DNA from 3 places in the Arthrobacter sp. K4-10C genome. Region 3 is predicted to be linked to each of the others. Evidence: riboswitches for the same ligand, from Rfam matches in the RefSeq annotation. Region 3 holds a riboswitch; each other region holds the start of a gene.

Region 1 (5,758 bases), on a different contig from region 3:
GTCCGGCCACCACTTCTTTGGACGCGCGGCCTCCTCATAGCCGCAGACCGCGCATTCCAGGTGGACCCAAACCGGCCGCTTGCCCGTCCGGTTCGCCCGGGACTGGACCAGCCAGGGCGGTGGGTTGTCCACGATCGCGCCGAGTTCTGCCTCTGTCATCCACTTGGGAAGTCCGTGGCGCTGGGCCATTTCCAGTGGTACATCCAGGGCAATTGCCGCGTCGCGTCTGCTAATCATCACAGTCCACCATACGGGAGGCCACCAAATCGGTTCCGCCGGGGGTGCAAGGGCTGTGGGGCCCGGGGCTAGGAAGACAAAGCGATGCCTGCCGCGGCTGCACCGAAGCCCAGCATGAGGTTCACCGCGATATTGAGGACGGCGGCAGCGAAACGCGCTTCGCCCAGGAGCCGCACAGTGGCTGTGGTCCAGGAGCTGAAGGTCGTCAGCCCGCCGGCCAGCCCCGAAGCGACCCCGACATGCCATTCAGGGCCGAGGTGGAGCCCCGCGGTCACGCCGTGGGAGACGCCAATGATGAAGCATCCCGCCACGTTCACCACCAAAGTGGCCCACGGCCAGTGCAGCTTTCCCTTTCCCGAGCCGGGCTTGATGCTGCGGATGGAGCTGTGGTGCGCGAACCAGCTGTCGATGCCAAAGCGCAGGAGCGCCCCCGCGACGCCGAAGACGCCTACCAGTACGGCAGCGATCATGGCCGGCCGCCCGGAACCAGGTCCGCCGGAGGGCGGGTGAGCAGCCTGCCCAGGCGCCAGCCGAGGCCCGCTGCCGCCAGGCCGAGGAAGAGGGAGAGCGCCAGGTAGGCCGCCCAGGCCGGGTGCTGGCCCGCCCGGGCAAGTTGGTCCACCGCGAACACTACGGCGGAGAACGTGGTGAAGGAGCCCAGGAGTCCGGGGCCCAGTCCCGCGCGCAGCCAGAATGCGGTTTGCGGCCGGGCCATCCATGCCGTGGTCAGCGCGGCCAGGACAAAGCTGCCAACAACGTTGATCCACAGTATCGCCCAGGGGAGCGACCCGGGCTGGTCGGGGAAGGCAAGGCCGAGGCCGTACCGCAGCTCACTGCCAACCAGGCCGCCGGCGGCGACAGCAAGCCAGGCCCGCCCCGACGGGGCAGCACCCACGTCAGCTGTCTCCCAGCAGGCACCCGGGGTGCGGTTGGTCGCTGTGGACCCAGAGTGCGGAGGTGATTTCGTCCGCCAGGTCGTAGTCCCTGGTCCGGCCGGAGTTTCGGATCCGCACCACCAGTGCACCGCCGAACGGCCTGCGGCCCACTACCTCCACTTCGGCGTCCAGGTCGATCTCCTCCGCGGCCAGATAACGGAGCAGATCCGGGTTGTCGTCGCTGATCCGCGTGATCTTGCCGGTGTGGCCCTTGTCCAATTCACCCATCAGATGAGCCCGTGGCATGAGGACTTTACCGTCCGCTGTGGGTATGGGATCACCATGCGGGTCGCGGCTGGGGTCCCCGAGCCTGGCGGCAACGCGCTCAATGAAGGTGTCCGAAACAGCGTGCTCCAGCAGTTCGGCTTCGTCGTGGACTTCATCCCAGCTGTAGCCGAGCTGCTGGACCAGGTAGGTCTCAATCAGGCGGTGGCGCCGGACCATGGCCAGGGCTAGCCGCAGGCCTGCATCGGTGAGCGTGATGGCGCTGTACGGCTTATGGTCAACAAGGCCCTGGTCCTTCAGCTTGCGGACCATTTCCGACACGGAGGAGTTGGCGACCCCCAGCCGCTGTGCCAGTTGGGAGGACGTGATGGGTTTGTCCTGCCATTCAGTGAATGAATAGATGACCTTGACGTAGTCCTCGATGGAGGAGGAGGGCGCGCTGGTCTTCACAAAACCAAGCCTACCGGGTGCCCCTGCAGCGCGGCGGAACCGGTCATGCTTTGAGTGCCCGCCAGGACAACGTCAGGTAGGGCAGCTTGATCTCCTCGTCCAAGGCGTGCCCCAGATGCTGGTGCAGGTACCAGTCAAGATTCGCGAGGACCTTGGCCCGGGTGTCCTCGCCTGAACGCAGGTAGTAGCTTCGCGATTTGGTGAGTTCGATCAGGTCGCTGGTGCTGACGTTGTCTTGCCAATGCGTCACATGGCCTTGCAGCTGCCCGAACTCCGGACCCACAAGAGGCCGGTGCTCCGGTTTATAGACGTCTCCGGCATGCATGATCCGGGAGAGCCGGTGTACCCAGGGCACGGTGGTGTCCAGCTGGTTCCAGACAAGCCCCAGCGTGCCGTGCGGGCGCAAGACGCGTGCCAGTTCGGTGCTTGCCGCCAGCGCGTCGCACCAGTGCCACGCCTGGGCAACCGTTACGACGTCGAAGGCGGACGACGGCAGGCCCGTCGCCTCAGCGCTTCCCAGGACAGCAGTGGCGTCCGGGCAGTGCACCTTCAGCTGGTCGAGCATGTCCGCAGACGGATCGACGGCGGTGACGGCCAAGCCGCGGTCCAGCAGCAATTCGGTGAACTTGCCGGTGCCCGCACCGGCATCCAGCGCGTCGCGTGCCCCCGCAGGAAGGAGCCAGTCCACAGATTCCGCAGGATAACCGGGCCGCACACGCTGGTAATGCTTGCCGCCGTGCTGGAAGCTTTTGCCCAGCTCCCGGCGCCGCCCGTGATCAAGCTTGGGGCCACCCCGAACCACGTGCGGCCTCCTTCAGTCAATGCCCTGCGGTAACTTCCGAATTTACCGCATCGCCGTGACGGGACGGATCAGCCGTCGATGCAGGGCGCGGCACCGGCGGTGCCGGGCGTGTTGGGAGCCCAGTGCGGGTACGTGCGGGTGTCATGCGCGGGAACCCAGCGGCCCTCGTCCACCACGTAGTCCCAGCCCAGCCCCTCACGGCGGAGCTTGGCGATGCCGGCCAGGAGCCGCTCCGCGTCTTCAAGACGGGAACCGACACCGAAGCTGGCACGGAGCGAGCCCGAGGGCAGGCCCAGCCGTTTCAGCAGGGGATGGGCACAGAAACGCCCGTCCCGGAGCCCCACGCCGTGCTCAGCCGACAGGTACGCTGCAACGAGGCCGGCGTCGTAGCCCTCAACGGAAAAGTTGACCACGCCAATGGTGTCTGTGTCCGCGTTGGTGTCCTTGAAGATCTGGTGGACGGTTACGCCGTCGATCTTCTGCAGGCCCTCAACCAGGAAGGAGCGGATGGCGGACTCGTGGGCGTGCCAGCGGTCCTGGTCCAGCCCGGCGATCACCTGCGTGGCGCGGGCCAGGGTGGCTGCGCCCAGGACGTTGGGGGAGCCGCCCTCGTGGCGGGCCGGGCCCGTGGCCCAGCTGACGCCGTCGAGCCTGGCTTCCTTGACGGCGCCGCCGCCGGCAAGGTGGGGGATCCCGGCGTCGAGCCAGTCCGGACGCCCCACCAGGACGCCCGTCCCGAACGGCGCGTACAGCTTGTGGCCGGAGAAGGCGATGTAGTCCACGTCGTCCGCGCTGATGTCAACGCGCCGGTGTGGCGCCAGCTGCGCCGCGTCCACCACGATGCGGGCGCCGTGCTGGTGGGCGAGCGTTGCCAGGACCCGGATCGGGAGGATCTCACCCGTGACGTTGGACGCGCCGGTGATGGCCAGCAGGCTGACGCCGCCCTGTTCCAGTTCGGTGCGCACTGCCTCAATGGTTCCCGTGATGGTGTCGGCGGCAACAATGCTCCGGTGGGGGACGCCCTGCCACGGCAGCAGGTTGGCGTGGTGCTCGATGTCGAGGTACAGGACATCGCCCGTGGGCCGGCCGTCGCTGAGGGGCAGGCACCCGGCCAGCAGGTTGAGCGAGTCCGTGGTGTTCCGGGTGAAGATGACGGAGTCGTCCGGGCGGCCGCCCACAAAGTCGCGGACAATGCTGCGGGCGTTCTCGTACACGGACGTGCTGATCTGCGATGCGTACCCGGCGCCGCGGTGGACGCTGGCGTAGAAGGGCAGGATCTCGTTGAGGTAGGCGGACACCACCGAGAGGGCCGGGGCCGACGCTCCGTAGTCGAGGTTGGCATAGCGGACGTGGCCGCCGGAAATCAGCGGCGCCTGGATTTCCGCGCCCGTGACAGCGGCCAAGGGACGGCCTGCCACGGCCCGGCGCTCATCGAATACAGAATCGGCGGTAATTGCGGCGTTGGGGGAGACGGTGGCAGTTGTCACAGAGACCTCACTTCAAAACAGGACTCCGGTATCAGTGGAATCCGCGCTTGCCGCATCCGCTCCGGACCGGCCTGGTCGTCACCCGGGGCACCCCACCGCGAATGGAGGGTTGCCGGCCAGCAAACCGGGGTTTTGCGCTGGCACTCGTGACCTGGTTAAGAGCGTAAAACATGGGGCGGCCAGGATTGAAGCCGGTGCAATTGTTAAGGCATTTGTTACGCGCGGCTGGAAAAAGCGGCGTTCCGTCGAAGAATACGACGGCGGACGCCCCTTTTCGGAGACGTTCGCCGTCGAATGTTCGGTTGAGCAGGAGCTAGAGCAGGTCGTCCAGCCCGGGGTTCAGCCGCTGCAGCACCTCGGAGTGCAGGATCGAGTTGGTGGCCAGGGCGTTTCCACCGAACGGGCCGTCTTCGCCTTCCAGCGAGGTGAAGCGCCCGCCCGCCTCCACCACGATCGGCACCAGGGCCGCCATGTCGTAGAGGTTGAGCTCCGGTTCGCAGGCGATGTCCACCGAGCCCTCCGCCACCATGCAGTAGGACCAGAAGTCACCGTAGGCGCGGGTCCGCCAGACCTCCTCGGTGAGGCCCAGGAACTCGTCCAGGTTTCCGCGTTCCTTCCAGCCGCCCAGGCTCGAGTAGGACAGGGAAGCGTCGGACAGGCTGGAAACATTGGAGACCCGGAGCCGGGTGGCGGCGGCAAGGGAACGGCCCATGTAGGCGCCCATTCCCTTGGCGGCCCACCAGCGCTTGCCCAAGGCAGGGGCACTGACCACGCCGACCACCGGCTCGCCCTCATCAACGAGGGCGATCAAGGTGGCCCAGACCGGCACGCCGCGGACAAAGTTCTTGGTCCCGTCGATGGGGTCGATGATCCACCGGCGCGAGCCGTGGCCGGTGCTGCCGAATTCCTCACCAAGTACTGCATCCCGTGGCCGGGAACGCGAGAGCTGGCCGCGGATGGCTTCTTCGGCGGCCTTGTCCGCGTCCGTGACCGGCGTCAGGTCGGGCTTGGTCTCCACGTGGAGGTCCAGTGCCTTGAAGCGGCTCATGGTCTGGTCATCCACGGAGTCGGCCAGGACATGGGCCAGGCGCAGGTCATCGTTGTAGCTCGAAGCGGGTTGGATCATGGTTCCAAACTACCGTCTGCAGGCGGTTCTGCTGGGAGATCGGCTTCGTCAGTTGACGCTGCCGAGCTCCTTTGCCTCCTGCGCTTCCTCCCGTGGATCCGCTCCGAGGAGCCGGCGCAGGGACGCCAGCCGTGCCTCGCCGGTGGGGCCGGCATGGCCGGCGGCCACCCAGGCATCCAGGCCGCAGTCCACTGCGCTTGCCGTGTGCTTGCAGCCGCGTTCACAGGCGTCGGTGCCCGGGGCGAGGTCAGGAAAGGACCGCAGGATCCGGTCCGGGTCCACGTGCGCCAGGCCGAAGGAACGGATTCCCGGGGTGTCGATGATCCAGCTGCCCGCCGGTGCGTCTGCCAGCCGCAGGGCCAGTGCCGACGACGACGTGTGCCGGCCCCTGCCCGTTACCGCGTTTACTCCGCCGGTGGCACGCTCGGCCCCGGTGAGCGCGTTGACCATGGTTGATTTTCCGACGCCGGAGTGCCCCAGCATCACGGTGACCTTG
Region 2 (5,758 bases), on a different contig from region 3:
CCCCATTGGTATAGGCGCACGGCATTGGTTTAGGTGCACGCCGCAGCCAGGCAGCGTTCCAGCTCCTGCTCCAGGAAGCTTTCTCCCAGGCGCGCCCTTCGCAGCTTCAGCATTTGTGGCCAGTGTGGTGGTTCCCAGTCCTGGTGTTCGCTCTTGTTGGGCCGGCCGGCGGGTGAGGTCCAGCCGGGTGGTTGGTTTTTTGTTGCCGGGGTGGGTTTCCAGCGGCTGGTGTGTTTCATCCGGTGGTGCCTGGGGCAGGGCTGTCCGAGGTTGCTGCTTCCGGTGGCGCCGCCGTGGTGCCAGGCGAGCAGGTGGTCGGCTTCGTTGTCCAGCGAGGAGTTGCTGCACCCCGGGAACGGGCACTGGCCATCCCCGAGCCGAAGCCACTTCCGCATCGCCTTCGTCAACCGGTAACTGGTCCGGCCGATCTCCAACGGGGCCCCGTCCCGCGGATCCACCAGCACCCGGTAAAACGACCCCGCCCCCTCGGCAACGAGCTTCCTGGCCATCGACGCCGGGACCGGGCCCTGGCCGTCCAGGACCGCGGGTTCATCCGTGAGCCCGAGCAGGGAGAACACCGGGACAGTCACCAGCACCTGCGCCTGCGGGGACGGCACCACCACAGGGCCACCCGCCGGACCGCCCGCCGGGCCGGCACGGGCCGGCGCACCAAGGAGCGCGGCGGCACCGAGATCAGCCATCAACTGGGAAAGCGTGCGGGCCTCGTCCGGGCCCTGCAGTCCGCGGGCCAGGGCCCTGGTCCGCGTCCACACGGCATTGGCTTTATCGGCGGGCAGGAACAGCGAGACCCAGCCCATCCCCTCCCGGTCCGGTGAGTATTCCATCCGCCGGCCCGCCACCGCCGTGGCGTGACGGGTCCCGATCGATTCGGGATGGTGGCGTTCCCGCCACGACCGCACCTTCCGCCGCAACCGCGCCGGCGGCAACTCCCCCGCAACACCCCCAGCGCCGGCACCCTCAAGGCCCGCGCCAAGTCCATCCACGCCCAGGAAGCGTGCCTCCAGGGCCGCCAAACCCGCAGCGTCCAGGCCCGTGGCCTCGTCCACCAGGACCTGGGCGTTCTGCCACGACACCGCCCCGGCCTGCAACGCATCCAAAGCCGCCGGCAACGAGCCGTCAACGCACCCGCCGCACCGACCAGCGCACCCGCCGCCCGCTCCCCGATCGTCAGGACGCAGGCGACCTCCGCGACCACAGCCATCTGCTGCCCGGCCGCCCACTGGGAACTGCAGGCCGGTTCCTCCAAGGCAGCGGCAGCCTCCGCGTATCCGGCCACCAGCCGCACCTTCACCGCGGCAGCCGCAGCCTCGATCCTGGCAATCAGCGCCAACCCGTCCAAACAGTCGCCGGCATACCGCCGCAACGGATCAACACCATCAGCGGCTACATCATCGGAAACCGCGCCCGGACCACCGGCCACAACGCCAGCAACCCCTTCAACAAAACCAGCCACCAACGCCACAGCAGCAGCAATACCGCCACCACCTCCCGCGTCCGTGACCGCTTCCGTGTTCATACTCAAAGCCTGGCAGGAGGGTACGACATTTTGGGGTGAAGAGCCGTGGCATAAAGGAAGGCGACGTGCCATACTCGGCGCGTGACGCCGTCGTACTCCTTCCACGCCGAGCTCTGGCTCTATCCCGGGGAAGCGGCCTGGCACTTCCTCACGCTGCCGCCGGATGTGGCCGACGATATCGCGGAGCAAAGCGCCACCAGTAACAAGGCCTTCGGCTCGGTCAAGGTGACTGTGGAAATTGCAGGCCACAGCTGGCAGACGTCGATTTTTCCGGACAAGAAGATGGGCTCGTACCTGCTGCCGGTGAAGAAGGCAGTGCGGGACAAAGCCCGGATCAGCGCGGGCGACGGGGTGGACGTCCGGCTGGAGCTCCAGCCGGACGATGCCCCGCGGGGTAAAAGCTAGATCTGCTTCAGGGCCTGTTCGAGGTCGCGGATCAGGTCCTCGGCGTCCTCGAGCCCGACGGACAGGCGCACCACGCCGTCGCTGAGGCCGATGGCAGCCCGCCCCTCCGGCCCCATGGCGCGGTGCGTGGTGGTGGCGGGGTGCGTGATCAGGGACTTCGAATCGCCCAGGTTGTTGGAGATGTCGATGATCCGCAGCCCGTCCAGCAGCGCGAAGGCGGCTTCCTTGCCCGAGCGGCCGCCGGACGGGGCGAGCTCCAGGGTGAGCACCGTGCCGCCGGCGCGCATCTGCTTCGCTGCAAGTTCGTACTGCGGGTGCGACTTCAGCAGCGGGTACTTAACCCAGCTCACGGCAGGCTGCTGCTCCAGCCATTCAGCGAGCCGGAGGGCGGTGGCGGAGGAGTGGTTGACGCGCAGCGCCATGGTCTCCAGGCCCTTGGTCAGCACCCACGCGTTGAACGGCGACAGCGACGGGCCGGTGTGGCGCATCAGCTGCTTGACCGGGCCCTCAATGTACTCCTTGGTGCCCAGGATGGCGCCGCCCATGACCCGGCCCTGGCCGTCGATGTGCTTGGTGCCGGAGTAGACAATGACGTCGGCGCCCAGCTGGCCGCAGCGCTGGAGCAGGGGAGTGGCAAAGACGTTGTCGACGACGACGGTGGCCCCGGCAGCGTGCGCAAGGTCGCTGACCGCGGCAATATCCACGATCTCCTGCATGGGATTTGAGGGGGATTCGAAGAAGACCGCGGTGGTGGGCTGGGACAGGGCAGCGCGCCACTGCTCCAGGTCCGGGCCGTCCACGAACACGGTTTCCACACCCCACCGCGGCAGGATTTCGTTCAGGATGACGAAGCACGAACCGAAGAGCGAGCGGGCGGCAACCACGCGGTCCCCGGCAGCCAGCAACGCACCCAAGGCGGTGAAGACGGCGGACATGCCGGACGCCGTCGCAAAGCATGCCTCGGTGCCCTCCAGCAGGCGGAGCCGCTCCTGAAACGTGGCCACCGAAGGGTTGCCGTAACGGGAGTAGACGAAGCGCTCGTCCTCGCCGGTGAAAGCGCGTTCTGCAGCGGCGGCGGACTCGTACACAAAACCAGAGTTGACGAAAACTGCTTCGGACGTTTCCTGAAAGTTGGTTCGGTCCAGCCCGCCGCGGACGGCCTGGGTATCGGGGCTCCAGCCGGCGGCGTCGTTATTGAAGGTCACTTAGTTCTTTCCCAGGTTGGTCGGCAGGCCGCGGTTCTTCCAGCCGTTGACGGTGCGTTCGCCGTAGCGGTCCGGCTCGCCTTCGAAGCCCTCCAGGACGTTGTAGGAGGTGAAGCCGGCCTGCGTTGCTGCGATGGCGGCCGAGATGGAGCGCTGGCCTGAGCGGCAGATGAACAGCAGTTCCGTGGTCGAGTCTTCCGGCGTCTGCTGGCTCAGGTCCTTGAGGAAGTCCGGGTTGGGGATGCCGCCGGGGAACGTCCACTGGATGAACAACGGATCGTTGTCCGTGGCCTTTGTGTCCGGGATGCCGATGTGGGCCCATTCGCCCTCGGTGCGCACATCCACCAGGATGGCGCCCTGCTCAAGCTTGGCCCAGGCTTCCTGCGGCGTCAGGTCTCCGGCGTAGCTCATGCGTGGCCCTCGCCGTCGAACTCGAGGTCCTCGTTGGCAGCTTCAAGGTCGTCAACAGCGGTGGCGACGGCGGCGTCCGCGGAGGCGATTGCGGCCGGCAGCACCACGGCCTGGGCCACGATGACGCTGGTGCCGTTGAAGGTCACCGCCGGGCTTCCGTGCAGCACATAGCCTTCAGCGAGTGCGGTTGAGATCCGCTCACAGAATGCACGGTCGTCCGGGCCGCTGATGAGGCGGTAGGACAACTTCTCTTCAGGGGCGGGGGCGTCAGACACGACGGATCTCCTTCTCTCACGCTTGCAGCTCGAATCGGTCGATATGCCGAGTATTCACCTGAGGCACCCCGCCGCGAAAGGAGGGTTGCCGACCGGCCAGTCAGGGCTTGGCGCCGGTACTCATTACTCCCCAAAAACGTAACATCTGACGACCACTGCCGCATCGCCGTCGTCGTCATGTTGCGTAACTGAAGTGAATACGCTGCTTGGGCGGCAGATGGGCCGGCGCCCGGCTGGTTGCGCCGGAGCAAGAACCGTTTCTGTCTGTCATGCCACTTTCACGTCAACTTCGCACACGCGGGTCTTAGCGGCACATGAAAAGCGGCGTGAACCGCAGGCTTTCGCCCCGGTTCACGCCGCTCCTTCCTGGCTAGACCAGGCCCGGATAGCTGGCCATGATGTAATCCGTGGCGGCTGGGCCCTTCATGCGAAGGCAGTTCCGGTCCGGATTGATCCTGTCCCCCATGGCAGCCCAGAAGCTGTCCTCTGTATTGAGCACCTGCTGGTTGATGAAGCACCAGCTGGTGTAGAGCCCGTACAGGCGGTCACGGTCCAGCGTGGATTCCGAGGCTTGGTCCAGGTAGGTGGCTTCACGGAGAAAAATATCGAACTGCGAATGTGCCATGACGGCTTCCCTTCGCTAAGTGCGGTGGCGCCGCCGTTCGGCTACAGCAGCAGACCTCACATGCCGTGCACGGGGCAATGGAGTGGAACCGGGTCCTTTGGAAAGTTGGAAAGGAGGACCCGCAGCGGGATTGACGCCTATCTACAGTGTAGACTGTACGCGTAGACTCCGTATCAGGCAAGCGTCTGGAATAACTCGCCGGTACCCCGCTTTGACATGAGCCTTTACCGTTCCCGGGTAGCCGTTACTGGATGCCGGCGAAAAGCTCACTCAGCTCGGCGGTGAGCTCCTTCTGCAGCGAAGGCGTCCCTATCTCCTGGCCGTCAATCCGGTTTACCGGGGCGAGCAGGCGCACGCTGGAGATCAGCCAGACGGCGTCGGCGTCCAGCAGGTCCTGCGGCACCAGCGGCCCGTAACCCAGCTCCCAGCCTGCCTCTTTGGCGGCCTTGAACAGCGCGCCCTGGGAAGTTCCCGCCAGGATCCCGCTGTCCAGCTGTGGCGTGACGAGGCGCTTGACTGTTGTGCCGTCGTCGGACTTCTCTACATGGGCCAGAAGCACAGTGGACGTGGGGCCCTCCAGGACGCGACCATCGGAGGAGAAGAAGATGACGTCGTCGGCGCCCTGCTTGTGGGCGTGGCGGAGCGCCGCCATGTTGACGGCGTAGGAGAGAGTCTTGGCGCCGAGCAGGAGCCACGGAGCGCGCTCGGCAACGTCACTGTCATAGCCGCGGTCAAGGAGGATGACGTCGATGCCGGTTTCGCGCTGGCGGCGGCCCGCCGCTCCAACTGGAGAAACCTGCACCCAGGCCGTGGGTGCAGCGGCGCCCTCCACACCGCGGGTCACCACCAGCTTGACCACCAGCTCGTCATCAGTCGCCGAGGCGGGCGGGTGCTGTGAGCGGTGCTCGGCAATGGCGGCAGCGATAGCCCTGCGCCACTCGTCCTGGCCGGGGATGGAAAGGTCCAGCGCCTCCCCGGAACCGCCCAGCCGGTCCAGGTGCGCCTGGATCTTCCGGACGTTTCCGCCCACGGCGAGCATGGTTTCGAACACACCGTCACCGCGGGTGGCACCTTGGTCCGTGACCAGCAGCTGCGGCTGGGACGCGTCGGCAAGCCGGCCCTCCGGGAATGCAGGATCAAGGAAAACAAGAACCACGGAAGCAGATGACGTCATGGCTCCAGCTTAGTGCGGCGCCACGCGGATAAGCTGGGCTGAGTGCCCCGGCCGGAAACCGTCCGTCGGGAGCCCGTTATCCGGGGGTTCTTTTCCGTGTTGTGGCCATTTTCGTTTGCCGGCACC
Region 3 (5,758 bases):
GTTTCCGTTTGCCGGCGAGCCGATCCACGTGGTGCTGCTGGACGGGCGGATGGCAGGGTCCTGGCGGCACAGGCTGCTTCCCGGCCGGTGCGAACTGGACATCCGCCTGCCCCGTTCCGCTGACACTCCGCCGCTGGCGGCCGCGGTCCAGGAGGCCATAGACCGGTACGCCGCCTTCACCGGAGTCCCGGCCATCCGCGTGCCGTCCGGGACTAAGCTTGAAGGACACACATGAGAGGCGCAGCACCGTGAGCAACCTGTTTTTCTGGATCATCATCCTGTCACTCCTGATCCCGGTGGCCATGCGGATGTACCGGAAATCCGTGGCCCGCCGGAACTATGACCAGAGCTTCCCCGGCCGGTACCCCGAACAGTTCCCCGGGCAGTTTCCTGGCTCCGCGGGTCCGCAGAGCAAGCAGCCACGCGACGGCTACACGCAGCAGGACTACTTTGCCGGCGGATTCCGCCACCTCGAGCGTCCGCAGCCCATGGACAATCCGCTGCCTCTGCCCAACCAGTACGGGCCGCCCCCGGTGCCGCCTGCGGGAAACGGGGACCGGGCATCCCAGGAACCGCCGTTCCAGCAGCCGGTCCCGGAACAGCCTGCCGCCCCCGCCACTCCCCCGGCTCCGTCGGCTCCGCAGGGCTACCGGGCCCGGAAGCTCGCCGAACTGGACCAGCAATACAGCAACGGTGAGCTCTCTGTGGAGGAGTACATGACCCGGCGCGGCGAGATCATGAACGGCTGACCGGCCCGGGTTCAGCCAGGAAACCTGGGCCAGGGCTCAGACCAGGAAGCCTGTCCGCAGCTGGTGACCCAGCTGTCCGATCTCGGTCAGGAATCCGTCGTGCCCGATAGGCGCCTCGATGAGGTGGACGTCCACGTCCCCTGGAAGCGCCCGGGCAAGTTCGCGTGACTGCGAGGGAAAGTAGAGCCGGTCCGAGTCAACTGCCGCAATGAAGAAACGGGCGTCGGAGCGGGCAAGTGTTTCGGCCAGCGTGCCACGACCCCGGCACACGTCGTGGCTCATGAGCGCCTCGGTGATGGCGATGTAGCTGTTGGCATCAAAACGCTTGACCAGTTTGTTGCCCTGGTGGTCCAGGTAGCTCTCTACCTGGTACCGCCCGCGGCCTGCAAGGCACTCGCCCTGCAGTGGTGATTCGGGAGCCTGGGGCGCCCGCCCGAACCTGCCTTCCAGCTCGGCGGCGGAGCGGTACGTGATATGGGCGATGCGGCGTGCGAGGGCCAGGCCGTCCTCCGGGAAGGGTCCGCCGTAATAGTCGCCGCCGTTGAAGTTGGGGTCCTGGCGGATGGCGAGGGTCTGGGCCTGCGCGAACGCGATCTGTTCCGCCGTGCTGGCGGCGCCGATGGAAATGACGGCGCAGCGCTGCACCCGTTCCGGGTAGGTGACAGCCCATTCCAGTGCGCGGGCGCCCCCCAACGAGCCGCCGAGGACCGCGTACCAGCTGCCGATTCCGAGCTGGTTTGCCAGCCGGGCCTCTGCCACGGTGCTGTCCCGCAGCGTCACCAGGGGGAAACGGGAACCCCACGGCGTTCCGTCCGGGGCGGTCGACGACGGCCCCGTGGACCCGTAGCAACCGCCCACGATGTTGATGGAGACCACGAAGAAGCGGTCCGTATCAACGGGGGCGCCGGGACCGGCCAGTTGTTCCCACCAGCCGGGCTCGTCGCTGTCGCCGCGCGTGACGTGGGTGCTGCCGGTCAGGGCGTGCTCAACCAGGATTGCGTTGCTGCCGTCCGCATTGAGCGTGCCCCAGGTTTCATAGGCGAGGGTGACGTCCGGCAGGTAACCGCCGGCTTCCAGTTCCAGTCCTCCGATGGAGGCGTAGCGGACGATTCCGTGTTCGGGAACGGTGGTACGGGTGACGGTAACCGTCATGGCAAGACCTCTTCTACGCGCTTGCCCACCGGCGGTATGACCGGCAGGCCAGGTCTTCACCCGGGGCACCCCACCGCGGAAGGAGGGTTGCCGGCCAGCAAGCCGGGGCTGTCACTGGCACTCATGACCTGGTTCGAGTGTACGAAACACCACCCGCCCCGGGCCAAGAGTGTGACTGGTTATGACTTCCCCGGCTTGCCGGCACCGGCCCGCCACCCGCCGTCGGATGGTGCTCCCGGGAGCATCCGGCTCAGGCGCCCGGCGCCTCCTTGGCGGCACGGAAGCCGGCCTCAAGGTCAGCGAGGATATCGTCGATGTGTTCCAGGCCCACTGAGAGTCGGACAAGTCCCGGGGTCACACCGGCGACCGCCTGCTGTTCCTGGGAGAGCTGGCTGTGCGTGGTGGATGCCGGGTGGATGACCAGGGAGCGGACGTCCCCGATGTTGGCCACGTGCGAGTGCAGTTCCAGGGCGTCCACGAACCGCTTACCGGCCTCAGCCCCGCCACCCAGGTTGAAGGCGACGATGGCGCCGGTCCCCCGGGGCCCGTACTTGCGGCCGCGCTCGTACCAGGGGCTGGAGGGCAGCCCTGCGTAGGCGACGGATTCGACGTCGTCACGTCCTTCCAGCCAGCGGGCAACTTCGACGGCGTTGGCCACGTGACGTTCCACGCGCAGGCTCAGGGTCTCAAGGCCCTGCGCAATCAGGAAGGCGTTGAACGGCGACACCGCCGAACCAAGGTCCCTCAGGAGCTGGACGCGGGCCTTGAGGATGTAGGACAGGTTGGCGCCCAGGGCCCCGCCCTCGCCGAGGTCGCGGCCATACACGAGGCCGTTGTAGGTGGGGTCGGGGGTGTTGAAGCCGGGGAAACGTTCCGGGTCCTTGCTGAAGTCGAACTTGCCCGAGTCGACGATGACACCTGCAATGGCTGCACCGTGGCCGCCCAGGTACTTGGTGGCCGAGTGGACCACGATGTCCGCTCCCCATTCCAGCGGCCGGATCAGGTACGGCGTGGACAGCGTGTTGTCCACGATCAGGGGCACTCCCGCCTCGTGGGCGGTGCGGGAAACGCCCTCAATGTCCAGCACGTCCTGCCGCGGGTTGGATACCACCTCGGCGAAGAAAAGCTTGGTGTTCGGCTGCACTGCCTCGCGCCAGTGGTCCAGGTTGTCCGGGTCCGCCACGAAGGTGACCGAGATGCCGAACTTCTTCAGGGTGTGGGCGAACAGGTTGTAGGTCCCGCCGTACAGGCTGGGGCTGGCAACGATGTGGTCACCGGCCTCCGCAATGTTCAGGACAGCGAACGTCTCCGCCGCCTGCCCGGAGCTGAGGAGAAGCGCGGCGAGGCCACCTTCAAGGCTGGCGATCCTCTGCTCCACGGCGTCCTGCGTGGGGTTGCCGATGCGGGTGTAGATCGGGGCAAGTTCCGCGAGGGCGAAACGGTTCGCGGCACTCTCGGCGCTTGGAAAGACGAAGGACGTGGACTGGTAGATGGGCAGTGCCCGGGCACCCGTGGCGGCATCCGGCTCCTGGCCTACGTGGATCTGGCGGGTTTCGAAGGACCATCCGTTGGACATTCAAGGCTCCTTTGACATGGGCCCGGCATGCTGGAAGCACCACGGGCCGCGCTTGCCATCCGGCCGATTGCCGGACAGCCAGGTCCTCACCCGGGGCACCCCACCGCGGATGGAGGGTTGCCGGCCAGCGAGCCGGGGCTGGTTGCTGGCACTCATGACCTGAGCCCAGTGTAGGAAGCTGTCCCGCCGTGCGGACAGGATTGTGACGAACATGGTCCCGCGGGTCCTGCCAGGTCCGGAGCTGGTATTGATGGGCTGAAATCGGAAAATCCCAGTAAGGCTACCCTTAGCTGAGAGCCCGATCACAAAGTGCCAAGATGATGGCATGCGCATGGATCACGTCTCTTACGCCTGTGAACACGATGGCCTGGCGGCCACAACCGAACGTATTTCTTCTGCCCTCGGCGTTGAGGCAGTCAAGGGCGGGGTACACCCCCGGTTCGGAACCCGGAATATGATCATCCCGCTCGCGGGCCACAAGTACCTTGAGGTCGTGGAGGTCCTGGACCACCCCGCGTCGGACAAGGCTCCGTTCGGACAGGCCGTGCGTGCCCGCTCCGCGGCGGGCGGCGGTTGGATGGGCTGGTGCGTCGAAGTGGACGACCTTGCCCCGTTCGAGGAACGCCTGGGCCGGGCTGCGGTCAACGGCAACCGCAAGTTCCCGGACGGCCGTGAACTGGTCTGGAAGCAGATCGGAATCCTGGGCCTCATTGCCGATCCCCAGGTGCCCTACATGCTGAAGTGGGAAGGCGATCCCTCGCTGCACCCGTCCAACGCCTACGAGAGCAACATCAAGATGAGCTGCCTGACCATCGCCGGCTCAGCCTCCCGGGTTACCGAGTGGCTGGGTGAGCCGGTGGAGAAGCCGCTGGAGGATGTTGCTGTCGAGTGGGTTGCCCCGCATGGTACGCCCGGCATTCTGTCGGTGACCTTTGAAACCGCCAACGGAGCTGTCACCATCTGACCGCTTCCAGACCGGGCGCAAAGGCCCTCGGAGCTTCGGCCGCCATCAGTGCGTGACAACGGCGTCACCCGCTGACGGCGGCCGAATCTGTTTGAGGGCAGTTGTCTTTCCAGGGGCAGATGCCTTCGGGGCAGTACCCGCGCGGACCTAAGCAAAGCCTTTCGTGTTTCCTCCCGGCCCGGACGCGGACCGGGCGCTTACCGATTGGGCACTGCTCCGTAGCTGGGCCGCTATCCCAGTCCCACGGCCTTGCCGAAGAGACTGAAACCGACGAAGGCCACAATGTCCAGCAGCGCGTGCGCAATCACCAGCGGCATGACGCGCTTGGTCCGGGTGTACAGCCACGCGAACACCACACCCATGACCACGTTGCCGATGAAGGGACCAAAGCCCTGGTACAGGTGGTACGTGCCGCGGAGCAGTGAACTGGCGGCAATGGACAGCGGGACGCTCCAGCCGAACTTTCCGAAGCGGTTCATCAGGTAGCCCACCACTATGACTTCCTCCACCACGGCATGCCGAAGGGCGGACAGGATCAGGACCGGCACCGTCCACCAGTAGGCGTCCAACGCGCTGGGGATGATGGCGGTGGTGATGCCCAGTGCCCTGCCCGCGGCATAGAGGCCCAGGGAGGGAACCCCGATCAGGGCCGCCAGTCCGAGTCCCTGCAAAAGATCCTTTCCCGGCCGCGCAAAATTGAAACCGAGTTTCCGGAACGCCGAGCCAGGATTCCCGCCATCGCCCGGGCCGGCCTGCCGCTGGTCGGTCAGGAAGTAGATCACCAGCAGGACCGGTACCAGGGCAAAGATGATGTCCAGCAACTGGTAGGTCAGGTCGAAGTACTCACGCGTGCTCTGCGAGCGGTTCAGTGTCGAGGTTCCCTCGGCCAGGGGCGCGCGGGTCATTTTGTCCAGGAGCTGCACCACGGAGTACACGGCAGACTGGCCAAGGGAAAGGCCCAGGACGACCCAGACTTCGAGCTTCAAACGGCGGCGGGAGGGAACCAGCATGTACCCATCTTGCCTGCAGTTTCTGGAACGCGGCTGACCGGCCCCCGCCACGCAGTCCGTTAAGCGGGTGCGACGATCACTTCCGTGCCGTTGGCTTCAAACGCGGCTTTGTCCGTCGGCGAGATACCGGCGTCGGTGATCAGCCGGGTGAAGTTGTAGCCGTCCATAGTGGCGAACGCACGCACGCCCACCTTGGAGGAGTCCGCAATAACGTAGGACACGCGTGCCCTGCTGGCGAGCAGGGCGTTGACCGAGGCCTCCCCCTCCCCGGTGTTGGTGGGCCCCACTTCCGGGTCAATGCCGTTGA

The links. Region 3 has a riboswitch for S-adenosylmethionine ahead of AC5RUU_RS03730 (bifunctional o-acetylhomoserine/o-acetylserine sulfhydrylase). Riboswitches for the same ligand answer to the same signal wherever they lie in the genome.
Region 1: linked by a shared signal. The riboswitch ahead of AC5RUU_RS14375 (aminotransferase class V-fold PLP-dependent enzyme) and the one ahead of AC5RUU_RS03730 (bifunctional o-acetylhomoserine/o-acetylserine sulfhydrylase) in region 3 are both predicted to bind S-adenosylmethionine.
Region 2: linked by a shared signal. The riboswitch ahead of AC5RUU_RS12500 (DUF1737 domain-containing protein) and the one ahead of AC5RUU_RS03730 (bifunctional o-acetylhomoserine/o-acetylserine sulfhydrylase) in region 3 are both predicted to bind S-adenosylmethionine.

The regions. Positions count from the first base shown of each region.
Region 1 covers NZ_JBNHFI010000009.1:205,045-210,802, reverse strand. Annotated here, with positions in the region: gene AC5RUU_RS14400 (hypothetical protein) at 1-237, opposite strand, end outside; gene AC5RUU_RS14395 (fluoride efflux transporter FluC) at 306-707, opposite strand; gene AC5RUU_RS14390 (fluoride efflux transporter FluC) at 704-1,132, opposite strand; gene AC5RUU_RS14385 (metal-dependent transcriptional regulator) at 1,134-1,847, opposite strand; gene AC5RUU_RS14380 (class I SAM-dependent methyltransferase) at 1,891-2,649, opposite strand; gene AC5RUU_RS14375 (aminotransferase class V-fold PLP-dependent enzyme) at 2,718-4,136, opposite strand; SAM riboswitch class IV at 4,175-4,288, opposite strand; gene hisN (histidinol-phosphatase) at 4,450-5,262, opposite strand; gene rsgA (ribosome small subunit-dependent GTPase A) at 5,311-5,758, opposite strand, start outside.
Region 2 covers NZ_JBNHFI010000008.1:58,502-64,259, forward strand. Annotated here, with positions in the region: partial or broken gene AC5RUU_RS12480 (HNH endonuclease signature motif containing protein) at 30-1,537, opposite strand; gene AC5RUU_RS12485 (DUF1905 domain-containing protein) at 1,619-1,942, shown strand; gene AC5RUU_RS12490 (O-succinylhomoserine sulfhydrylase) at 1,939-3,147, opposite strand; gene AC5RUU_RS12495 (rhodanese-like domain-containing protein) at 3,148-3,558, opposite strand; gene AC5RUU_RS12500 (DUF1737 domain-containing protein) at 3,555-3,833, opposite strand; SAM riboswitch class IV at 3,847-3,961, opposite strand; gene AC5RUU_RS12505 (hypothetical protein) at 4,204-4,458, opposite strand; gene AC5RUU_RS12510 (aminodeoxychorismate lyase) at 4,703-5,632, opposite strand; gene cls (cardiolipin synthase) at 5,729-5,758, shown strand, end outside.
Region 3 covers NZ_JBNHFI010000002.1:235,728-241,485, reverse strand. Annotated here, with positions in the region: gene AC5RUU_RS03745 (winged helix DNA-binding domain-containing protein) at 1-235, shown strand, start outside; gene AC5RUU_RS03740 (hypothetical protein) at 249-749, shown strand; gene metX (homoserine O-acetyltransferase MetX) at 786-1,901, opposite strand; SAM riboswitch class IV at 1,914-2,030, opposite strand; gene AC5RUU_RS03730 (bifunctional o-acetylhomoserine/o-acetylserine sulfhydrylase) at 2,152-3,477, opposite strand; SAM riboswitch class IV at 3,521-3,637, opposite strand; gene AC5RUU_RS03725 (VOC family protein) at 3,803-4,441, shown strand; gene AC5RUU_RS03720 (CPBP family intramembrane glutamic endopeptidase) at 4,672-5,451, opposite strand; gene AC5RUU_RS03715 (DeoR/GlpR family DNA-binding transcription regulator) at 5,511-5,758, opposite strand, start outside.